One region of the Longispora sp. NPDC051575 genome, then DNA from elsewhere that is predicted to be linked to it. Evidence: riboswitches for the same ligand, from Rfam matches in the RefSeq annotation. Region 1 holds a riboswitch; the other holds the start of a gene.
The links. Region 1 has a riboswitch for thiamine pyrophosphate ahead of thiE (thiamine phosphate synthase). Riboswitches for the same ligand answer to the same signal wherever they lie in the genome.
Positions count from the first base shown of each region.

Region 2: another riboswitch for thiamine pyrophosphate. It lies ahead of AB0M43_RS28450 (ECF transporter S component); the one in region 1 lies ahead of thiE (thiamine phosphate synthase).

Region 1 covers NZ_JBFAZP010000011.1:88,192-93,358, reverse strand. The annotation lists gene AB0M43_RS31355 (ATP-binding cassette domain-containing protein) at 1-1,271, shown strand, start outside; gene AB0M43_RS31350 (hypothetical protein) at 1,349-1,699, opposite strand; gene AB0M43_RS31345 (hypothetical protein) at 1,696-1,875, opposite strand; gene AB0M43_RS31340 (hypothetical protein) at 2,112-3,062, shown strand; TPP riboswitch at 3,129-3,238, shown strand; gene thiE (thiamine phosphate synthase) at 3,233-3,841, shown strand; gene AB0M43_RS31330 (FAD-dependent oxidoreductase) at 3,838-4,842, shown strand; gene thiS (sulfur carrier protein ThiS) at 4,860-5,021, shown strand.
Region 2 covers NZ_JBFAZP010000009.1:320,742-325,908, reverse strand. The annotation lists gene AB0M43_RS28455 (ATP-binding cassette domain-containing protein) at 1-976, opposite strand, end outside; gene AB0M43_RS28450 (ECF transporter S component) at 1,039-1,617, opposite strand; TPP riboswitch at 1,636-1,740, opposite strand; gene AB0M43_RS28445 (hypothetical protein) at 1,866-2,468, shown strand; gene AB0M43_RS28440 (nuclear transport factor 2 family protein) at 2,479-2,949, shown strand; gene AB0M43_RS28435 (transcriptional repressor) at 3,013-3,414, opposite strand; gene AB0M43_RS28430 (metal ABC transporter permease) at 3,420-4,298, opposite strand; gene AB0M43_RS28425 (ATP-binding cassette domain-containing protein) at 4,295-5,056, opposite strand; gene AB0M43_RS28420 (metal ABC transporter substrate-binding protein) at 5,047-5,167, opposite strand, start outside.

The DNA of each region.
Region 1 (5,167 bases):
CGCTGTCCGCCTGGGGCGAGGTCGGCGGGTACGAGGCGGAGGTCGCCTTCGACACCGCCAGCGTCTCCGTCCTCGACATCGCCTGGGACACCGCCCGGCACCGGCTCGTGCGCACCCTGTCCGGCGGCGAGCAGAAACGCTTCGTCCTCGAACTGCTGCTCCGCGGCCCCGACGAGGTCCTCCTCCTCGACGAGCCGGACAACTTCCTCGACGTCCCCGCGAAACGCTGGCTCGAACAGCGGCTCCGCGAGTCCCCCAAGAGCGTGCTGTACGTCAGCCACGACCGCGAACTCCTCGCCAACACCGCCGACCGGGTCGTCGCGGTCGAGGGCGGTTCCGCGTGGACGCATCCGGGCGGGTTCGCCAGCTGGCACGAGGCCCGGGTCAACCGGCACGACAGCATGGAGGAGACCCGGCGGCGCTGGGACGAGGAGCACCAGAAACTCAAGGACCTGGTGCTGATGTACAAGCAGAAGGCCGCCTACAACGACGGGCTGGCGTCGCGGTACCAGGCCGCGAAGACCCGGCTGGCCAAGTTCGAGGGCGACGGGCCGCCCCCGCTGCCGCCGAAGGACCAGGACATCCGGATGAAGCTCGACGGCGGGCGGACCGCCAAACGTTCCGTCATCTGCGAGCAGCTGGAACTCGACGACCTGACGTTCCCGTTCGACTTCGAGGTCTGGTACGGCGACCGGGTCGCGGTCCTCGGCGCCAACGGCACCGGCAAGTCCCACTTCCTCCGCCTCCTCGGCCGGGGCGGCACGGACCCGCTGGAGGTGCCCCTCGTGGAACTGGCGCCCGTCGCGCACGGCGGCGTCGCCCGGCTCGGCGCGCGGGTCCGCCCCGGGCACTTCTCCCAGGTGCACGACCGGCCCGAGCTACACGACAAGACCCTGGTCGAGATTCTCTGGCGGGGCGACGACTACCGGGCCGGCCGGGTCCGGCACGACGCGATGAACGTCCTCGGCAGGTACGAGCTGGCCGCGCAGGGCGACCAGACGTTCGGCACCCTGTCCGGCGGGCAGCAGGCCCGGTTCCTGGTTCTGATGCTGGAGCTGTCCGGGGCCACGTTGCTGCTGCTCGACGAGCCGACGGACAACCTGGACCTGGCGTCGGCCGAGGCGCTGGAGGAAGGGTTGAAGGGGTTCGAGGGGACCGTGATCGCGGTGACCCACGACCGGTGGTTCACCCGGGGGTTCGACCGGTTCCTGCTGTTCGGGACCGACGGGGAGGTCACCGAGGTGCCGGAGCCGGTGTGGGACGTGCGCTGACCTGGGCCGTCTGACGTCACGACGGTGCCCGGGCCTTGGTGGGGCGCGCCGATCGGCGCGCCCCACACCCGTACCCGTCAGGAGTTGTAGCGCCAGAGCTCCCAGCCGCCCGGCCCGTGGTGCGTCAGGTAGCCGTGGTCCGGGTCCAGCCACTCGTCGCCGTGCTCCGTCGGCACCAGCATCGTCGGCTGACCGTTCCTGAGCAGCCGGTACGTGTGCCCCGGCTCCGTCCACGCGCCGCCCGCCACCGTCCAGGTCACGCCGTCGTGGCGCAGGCCGTAGCTCTCGCCGGGGACGAGCCAGTAGGCGTACACGCCGTCGCCCTCGTCCGACTGGTCGTCGTGCAGGCAGAGCGTGATGATCCGGTACAGGCCGTCGGCCTCGTGGGTGTCCAGTGTGCCCAGTGCCGTCGCGGTGTCCTCCGTCATGCCTGCCTCGCCAGCACCTTGACCCGGGACGTGCCGTCGCACACCGCCTGGGTGGTCGACCACACCTTCGCGGTGGCCAGTGCCTGCACCCGGGTGTCGAACACCGCCATCCGGGTGATCGGTTCGGGGAACTCGCCGGTGACCTTGGTCATCAGCACCTGGTACGTCATCGTCATGCCGCCCACCGTCCGTCCGCTGAGGACGACGGTGCCACGACATTGAAACGACGTTGAAACGACATTGCGAGTGGTACGACTGTGCCATCGCAACGACATTGGCACGACATTTGGGCGACGCTCTCGGATGACGTGCTGGACTACCAGCCACAATGCGGAATTGGTCGCCGGAAGTGCGGCTCAGGGGGCGACATTCGCCCGCCGAAGGCCCAATGGCGCCGAGGTACGGTCGGAATGTGAAAGACGGGGTAGCGGACCGGACTCGACTCGAATACCTGATCCGGCGGAGCGAACACACCATCGACGAGTGGTGCGCGCGGTTCGACCGGGCCGCGAGGGTCCTGGGCGAGCCGGCCACGCTGTCCGCCCGCCAGCTCCAGAGGTGGATGGCGGGCCAGGTCGGCACGGCCCGACCCTCCGCGCGGCGGGTCGCGGGCAGCCTGTGGCGGGAGCCCTTCGCGGTACTCGTCGGGCCGGTGGGCGCCGCCGGGAATGCCCCCGTTCCGGTGCGCACCGCCGGGTACGAGGCTGCCCACCAGGCGGCCCGGGAATCCGCCGAACACGTTCGCCGAATGGGAATCGGCGTGCGGGAGGGGACCGTCGAGCGATTGCGGGCGGAGGTGCGCCGGCTGGCGTACACCTATGTGGAGGTTCCGCCCTCGCACTTTCTCGCCGAGGCGCGTCGGGCCCGCGATACCGCCTACACCCTTCTAGAACGCACGCGCCGCCCGGCCCAGCTGGCCGAGTTGTCTCTCGTCGCCGCCCAACTCTGTGGCCTGATGTCGGCCGCGTCCTTCGACATGGCCGCCTGGTCCCCGGCCCTCGCCCAGGCCGGGGCCGCGCACGCCTACGCGGACCTCGCCGGCCACGTGCCGCTCCGCGCCTGGGCCCGGGGCAACCTGGCGCTGATGGCCCACTGGCCCCGCCGGACACCCGTCCCCGTCGAGGACGCCCTCGCCCCGCGCCCCCGGGGAGCGGCCGCCGCGGGCCTGCGCTGCGTCGAGGCCCGCGCCTGGGCCGATCCGACCGGCCCGGCCCGGGGAGCGCCGGACGGCCTGGACGCCGAACAGTTCGTCCGGCTCCGGCAGGCGCTCGGCGGGGCCCGCTGGCTGCACGACGGACCGGCCGCGGAACTCCTCGAACGCATCCACGTCCTGCACCGGCAAACCATGGTGAACGGGGCGTAGCCGTGCAGTGAGGCATCAGTTACGCGGTGCTTCCCTCCTCGGCTGAGGTGCGCTAACGTGTGCCGCAAGAGAACCCACGGGAGTCCGGTAGACCGGGCTGAGAGGGCGGATGTGAGCCGCCGACCGTAGAACCTGATCCGGATCATGCCGGCGCAGGGAGGAGATTCATCATGCTCGGTCGCCTCCATGTCCTCACCGACGCCCGACCCGGGCGGGACGCCGTCGCCGTCGCGCGGGCCGCGTTGGCCGCGGGGGCACCCCTTTTCCAGGTACGGGTGGAAGACGGCGTGCACGACCGCGACTTCCTCGACTTCGCCGCCGAGATCCGGGCGCTGTGCCGGGTCTACGGGGCGACGTGCCTCATCAACGACCGGGTGGACATCGCGCTGGCCGTGCAGGCGGACGGTGTGCACCTCGGTGCCCTCGACCTGCCCGTTTCCGTGGCGCGGCGACTGCTCGGCTCCTCGGCGATCATCGGGGCGACGTCCCGCGACGCCGTCGGGGCCCGGGCCGCGCTGGTCGACGGGGCCGACTACGTGGGCGTCGGGCCCTGCTACCACACGTCCACGAAGGACGGCCTGCCCGAGCCGATCGGCCCCGCCGGGCTGGAGGCGGCGGCGCACGTCGGGCTGCCGGCCATCGCGATCGGCGGCGTCACCCTCGAACGGGTCCCCGAACTCCTGGAGGCCGGGGCGTACGGCGTCGCCGTGGTCAGCGCGGTCAGCACGGCCGACGATCCCGGGGTGGCCACGAAGGCGCTGCTCAGGGCCCTGTCATGAAGGTCGCGGTCCAGGGGGCCGGGATCATCGGGTTGTCCGTGGCGTGGCGCGCGCTGGCGGCGGGCCTCGACGTCACGGTGTACGACGACGCCCCCGCCCGGGGCGCCTCCAACGTCGCGGCCGGCATGCTCGCCCCGGTCGCCGAGGCCTACTTCGGCGAGGTCGACCTGCTCCGGCTGTCGCTGGCCAGTGCCGCGCGGTGGCCGGAGTTCGCGGCCGGGCTCGGTGAGGTCGGCTACCGCGACGACGGCACGCTGCTCGTCGGGCGGACAGGAGACGACCTGCGCGAACTCGCCCGGCTCCGCCAGTTGTACGCGGACTGGGACCTGCCGGCCGAGAAGGTGGATCCGCGCGCGTTGGAGCCCTCGCTGACGCCCCGGCTCCGGGGTGGGCTGCTGACGCCCGGTGACCACCAGGTGGATCCCCGACGGGTACTGGCGGCGCTGCGCGAACGGGTGCCGGTGGCCGCCGGGTACCCGTCGGACGGGGTCGATGTGACGGTGATCGCGACCGGGGCCTGGGCGGGGCGACCTGGTGGCGCGGTGGGCGGGTTGCCTGTGCGGCCCGTGCACGGCGAGGTGCTGCGGCTGCGCGGGAAGCCGTCGATCCGGCACGTGATCCGGGGCTACATTGACGGGAAATATGTCTATATTGTGCCGCGAAAGGACGGGGAGGTCGTCGTGGGCGCCACCACCGCCGAGCGCGGCTTCTCCACCCGGGTCACCGCCGAGGGCGTCCGCGACCTCCTCGACACCGCGATCGAGGTCCTCCCGGAGCTGGCCGAGTACGAGCTGGTGGAGGCGCGGGCCGGCCTGCGCCCCGGTACCCCGGACAACGCCCCGCTGATCGGCTGGCTCGACGACCGCACCCTCGCCGCGACCGGGCACTACCGGCACGGCGTCCTGCTCGCCCCCATCACCGCCGAGGTGGTCACGGCGCTGCTCCTGCACCGGGAACCCAGCGTCGACCTCGCGCCCTTCGCCCCCGGGAGGTTTTCGTGAAGATAGTCGTCAACGGCGTGGAGACCGAGTTCGAGGGGACGGTGTCGGCGCTCACCGGGGACCGGCGCGGGGTGGCCGTCGCGGTCAACGGGACCGTGGTGCCCCGGAGCACGTGGACGTCGACGGCGCTGGCCGACGGCGACGTGGTGGAGCTGCTCACGGCGGTGCAGGGTGGCTAGCCCGGCCGGTGGCCCCTCGACAGCGGCCGCGCCCGGCGGCCCTCCGGCTCCGACTGCGCCCGGCGCCTCCCCGGCCGAGGGCGTGCCCACTGCCTCCTCGGCCACGGGCGTGCCCACCGCCTCCTCGCCCACGGGCGCGTCCGGCC
Region 2 (5,167 bases), on a different contig from region 1:
CCAGATCGCCCGCCGGCCAGCGGTGCGGCGGCTCCGGGGCCAGCGCCGAGGTGAGCGTGCCCGTGGTGGGGGCCAGCAGGCCGCCCAGCAGGAGCGCCAGGCTCGACTTGCCCGCGCCGTTGGGGCCGACGAGGGCGAGGACCTCCCCGGCGCGTACCCGGACATCGGTCGGCGGAAGGGCGGCCGTCGTCGCACCGGCGTAGCGGAGGGTGAGCCCTTCCCCGGTCAGCAGATCCTCGACCACACCTCGACGGGTACCGGGGGCCCTGGCGGCCAGCCCCGTGAACCCGGGCACCCACACCCCCGCCGCCGCCAACGCCGCCCCGTGCCGCCCGAACACCTCGGCGGGCACCCCGTCGGCCAGCACCCCGCCGCCCGGCTCCAGCACCACCACCCGGTCCACCAGCGGCAACGCCTCGGCCACCCGGTGCTCCACCAGCACCATCGTCGTGTCGCCGACCGCGCGCCCGATCGCCGCGCGGACCAGTTCCGCGCCGGCCGGATCGAGATTGGCGGTCGGCTCGTCGAGCAGCAGCAGGTCCGGGCGGGCCACCAGGGCCCCGGCCAGGGCCAGCCGCTGCTGCTCGCCGCCGGACAGCGCGTCCACGGGCCGGTCCCGCGGGTACGGGAAGCCGACCTGCCGCAGGGTCGCGTCCACCCGGGGCCAGATCTCCGCGCGCGGCACGCCCAGGTTCTCCAGCCCGAACGCCACGTCGTCGCCGGACCGGGACATCACGAGCTGGCTCTGCGGGTCCTGGAAGACCACGCCGGCCGTGCCCGCGACGGTCAGGGTGCCCTCGCGTTCGCCGGAGTCCTCCGGGAGCAGGCCGGCGAGGGCGGCCAGCAGGGTGGACTTGCCGGCCCCGGACGGGCCGAGGAGCAGGACGCGTTCGCCGCGCTCGATGGTCAGGTCGACGCCGCGCAGGGCCCAGGCCCGCCGCCCGCCGTGCCGCCAGCCGAAGCCGGTCAGCCGCACGGCCGGGCCGCGGGTCGTGACGGCCGCGCCGCCCCCGGTGTCGGGTGCCTGGTCGCGCCGGGTCACACCAGCTCGCGGTCCCGGCCGGAGGGGAACCGGTCCAGGACGCCGGTGCGGGCCAGCGCCTGGGTCAGGACGTAGCCGCCGAGGCCCGCGACGACCACCGAGCTGACGGTGCCGATCGCGACGTAGGGCAGCTGGTAGGTGGCGAAGGCGAAGTCCTTGTACCAGGCGACCACGTCGAACACCGTCGCCGCGATCCCGGCGCCGGCCGCCGCGAGCAGCGCCACCGGCAGCTTGTAGCTGCGGTACAGGAACGCCGCGAACACGACCTCCGCGCCGAGGCCCTCCAGGAAGCCCTGGAGCAGCACCGTCATGCCCCACTTGTTGCCGAGGAACGCCGAGACGAGCGCGGCGAGGAACTCCACCAGCACGGCCGCGCCGGGCTTGCGGATGATCAGGGCGCCGAGGACGGCCGGGAGCAGCCAGACACCGTAGATGATCGTCGCGCCGGGCGGGAAGAAGGTGAACGCGTTACCGGCGACCTCCCAGAGCCCCGCCATCGCCCAGAAGATGACACCGAAGGCGACGGCGAGGACCGCCACCACCACAATGTCCACAGTGCGCCATTTGGTACTCATAGTGAAAGTCTCCCAGGGGTGAGCCGGGGAGCGACTCCCTTCGCCGGCATTACCCGGATCAGGTGTGGAGGGTCAGCGGTCGCCCGCACTCTCAGCGCTTCTCGCGCTCCCCTGTCGTATGCGGGCACCACCGTAGCAGCACAGGGCCCTGACCTGGAGATCAACAGCCGTTTCCCCGGATCCGGAAACTGTGAGATTCCTGGTACGGATGCGGGACTCGGCGCCCTGTCTGCTATTCACTGGGAGGTATGAAGCTCTATGCGGAGTTGCCGGCCCGTCGCACCCGGCAGATCGTGGCGGACGTCTCCGCCGTCGGCTGGACCGCGCTGTGGATCTGGCTGGCGTACCTGCTGCACCAGGCCATCAGTACCCTCGCCCAGATCCCGGACCGGGTCACCAAGGACGGCGACAGTCTCCGCGACTCCCTGAACGGTGCCGCCGAGGAGGCGCGCAGGATCCCGATCGCGGGCAAGGTGCTCGGGGAGAAGCTCGCCGACGCGGCCAAGGTCGCCCAGTCGGTGGCCGAGACCGGCAAGGACGGCAGCGAACTGGTCGGCCAGATCGCCCTGTTCACCGCGATCGTGGTCGCGGTCGCCGTCACCGTGCCGATCCTGCTGTTCTGGATCCTGGCCCGGACCCGGTGGATCCGGCGGGCCGGCACCGCCGTCGCGCTCCGCGACGAGCCGGCCGGCGAGGACCTGCTGGCCCTGCGCGCCCTGGCCACCGCCGGCCTCCGCGAGCTGCGGGCCGCCGCCGAGGATCCGGCCGGCGGCTGGCGGGCGAAGGACCCGGACACCGTGACGGCACTGGCCACCTTGGAGCTGGCCACTCTGGGCCTCAGATCCCGGTAAGGTGCACCATATGTCCGCAATCTTGGAGACGATCGACACGCTGTACGCCGCCCTCGACGCCAGGGACGGCTCGGCCATGGCCGCGTGTTACCACCCCGAGGCCCGGTTCCGTGACCCGCTGTTCGACCTGCGGGGCCCCGAGATCGGTGCGATGTGGCAGATGCTGACCTCCCGGAGCACGGACCTGCGCGCCGAGGTCTCCGACATCCGGGTCACCGGCGACACCAAGGCCCTGGCGCACTGGACGGCCCGGTACACGGTGGGGGCCCGGCCCGTGGTCAACGAGGTCCGCGCGGCGTACCGGTTCGCCGACGACGCCCGGATCATCGACCACGTGGACGCCTTCGACCTGCAGTACTGGGCCGGTCAGGCGCTCGGCGGGCTGCCCGCCCTGGTCACGAAGATGCCGGGCGGGGCGGGCCTGCTGCGCCGCAAGGTACGCCGGCAACTCGACGCGCACATCGCGAAGGCCGGCGTCTAGCGGGCCGGGGCCCATCGAGGGTCGGGCCCCAGCGGGACCCGGGGTCGGGCGTGGCGGCCCGGGTCAGCCGCGCTTGGCCGCGCACTCCGGGCACGTCCCGAAGATCTCCAACGTGTGCGCCACGTCCACGAACCCGTTGTCGCTGGCCATCTTCTCCGCCCAGCGCTCCACGGCCGGCCCCTCGACCTCCACGGCCTTGCCGCAGCTCCGGCAGACCAGATGGTGGTGGTGCCCCGTGCCGCACCGGCGGTAGAGGTGCTCGCCGCCGGGCGGGCGCATCACGTCGACCTCGTCGGCCTCGGCGAGGGCCTGCAACGTCCGGTACACCGTCGTCAGGCCGACCTTGTCGCCCTTGCCCCGGAGCATGGCGTGCAGTTCCTGGGCGCTGTGGAAGCCCTGCACCTCGCCGAGCAGCTCCATCACGGCGGAGCGCTGCTTCGTGCTTCTGGGTAAGGGCGCAGTCATGACACTCACGTTACCGGGCCGAGCACGACGTCCGGCGGCTCGGTATGGCCCGTGTCGTTCGGCGCGCGCACCGGTCTGCGGCGGCGCAGTACGGACGCGAAGGCCGCGACCAGCACGAACAGGCCCACGGCGAGCACCACGATGAACGCGCCGGGCGGGGTGTCGACCTCGGCGGCGAGCAGGACGCCCGCGCCGGAGACCGTGACCCCGATCACCATCGCCGCCACCAGGGTGGTCGTGAAGCCCCGGGTGACCTGCTGCGCGGTCGCCACCGGCACCACCATCAGGGCGCTGACCAGGAGCAGGCCGACGGCGCGCATCGCCGTCGTGACGGTCACCGCCGTGGTGACGGCGAGCAGGACGTTCAGGAAGCGCACCGGCAGGCCCGACACCCGGGCGTGCTCCTCGTCCTGGCTCACCGCGAACAGCCACGGCCGGCCGAGCAGGGTCACGCCGAGCACCCCCGCGCCCAGGATCAGCATCGCGGTCAGGTCGCTGCGGGAGGTGCCGTTCAGGGAGCCGAAGAGGTAGGACTGCAGGGTCGAGTTGGTGCCCTGTTTCGACAGCGAGATGAGGACGACGCCGCCGGCGATCCCGCCGTAGAACAGCATCGCCAGCGCCACGTCCCCGGACGCCTTCGCGCGTTCCCGGATCAGTTCGATCGCCACCGCGCCGGCCGCCGAGACGAGGACGGCGGTGAGCACCGGGGACGTCTTGAGCAGGAAGCCGATCGCGACGCCGGTCAGCGCCACGTGCCCGATCCCGTCGCCGATCAGCGACATCTTGCGCTGGACCAGGTAGATGCCGACCGAGGGCGCGATCAGGCCGATCAGCAGCGCCCCGATCAGGGACAACTGGAAGAACTCGTAGCTCAGGTAGTTCACTGGTTCAGCTCCCAGCGCGGGGTGGTGACCGGCGCGTGCGGGTGCTCGTGCACGTGGTCCGGGCAGGCGTGTCCGGGGGCCGGTTCGGGGGCCGCGCCGTCGTGCACCACCACGCCGCCGTGCAGGACGACGCTCCGGGTGATCAGGGGCTCCAGCGGGCCGAGTTCGTGCAGGACGACGACCACGGTGCCGCCGCCCGCGACGAACTGGCGGAGCGCGGCGGCGAACGCCTGCTGGCTGGCCGCGTCCACCCCGGCGGTCGGCTCGTCCATCACCAGCAGTTCGGGCTCGCCGCACAGCGCGCGGGCGATCAGGGCCCGCTGCTGCTGGCCGCCCGACAGGGTGCTGACCGGCTGCCGGGCCATCGAGGACAGCCCGACCGCGACGAGCGCGGAGTCGACGGCGCGCCGGTCGGCGGCGGACGCCGGGCGCAGGAAGCCGCGCCGGGCCAGCCGGCCGGCCGACACGAGTTCGCGGACCGTGGCCGGGACGCCCGAGGAGGCGCCGACCCGTTGCGGCACGTACCCGATCCGGGATCTGTTCCTCAGTTTCGCCAGCGGCTCGCCGAACAGTTCGACCGAGCCCGACGTGGCCGGGGTCAGCCCGAGGCACGCCTTGACCAGGGTGGACTTGCCGGAACCGTTGGCGCCGAGCAGCGCGACGACCTCGCCGGGCGCGATGCCCAGGGAGACGCCGCGCAGCACGGGCCGACCGTCGTAGGCGACGACGAGGTCGCGGGTCTGCAGGATCAAGAACACCCCAGTGCTGCACGGATCTGGCCGAGGTTGGACCGCATAATCTTGGCGTAGTCGTCCGAACTGCCCTCCGGCAGGCTCTCGATCGGGTCGAGCACCTCCGTCTTCGCGCCG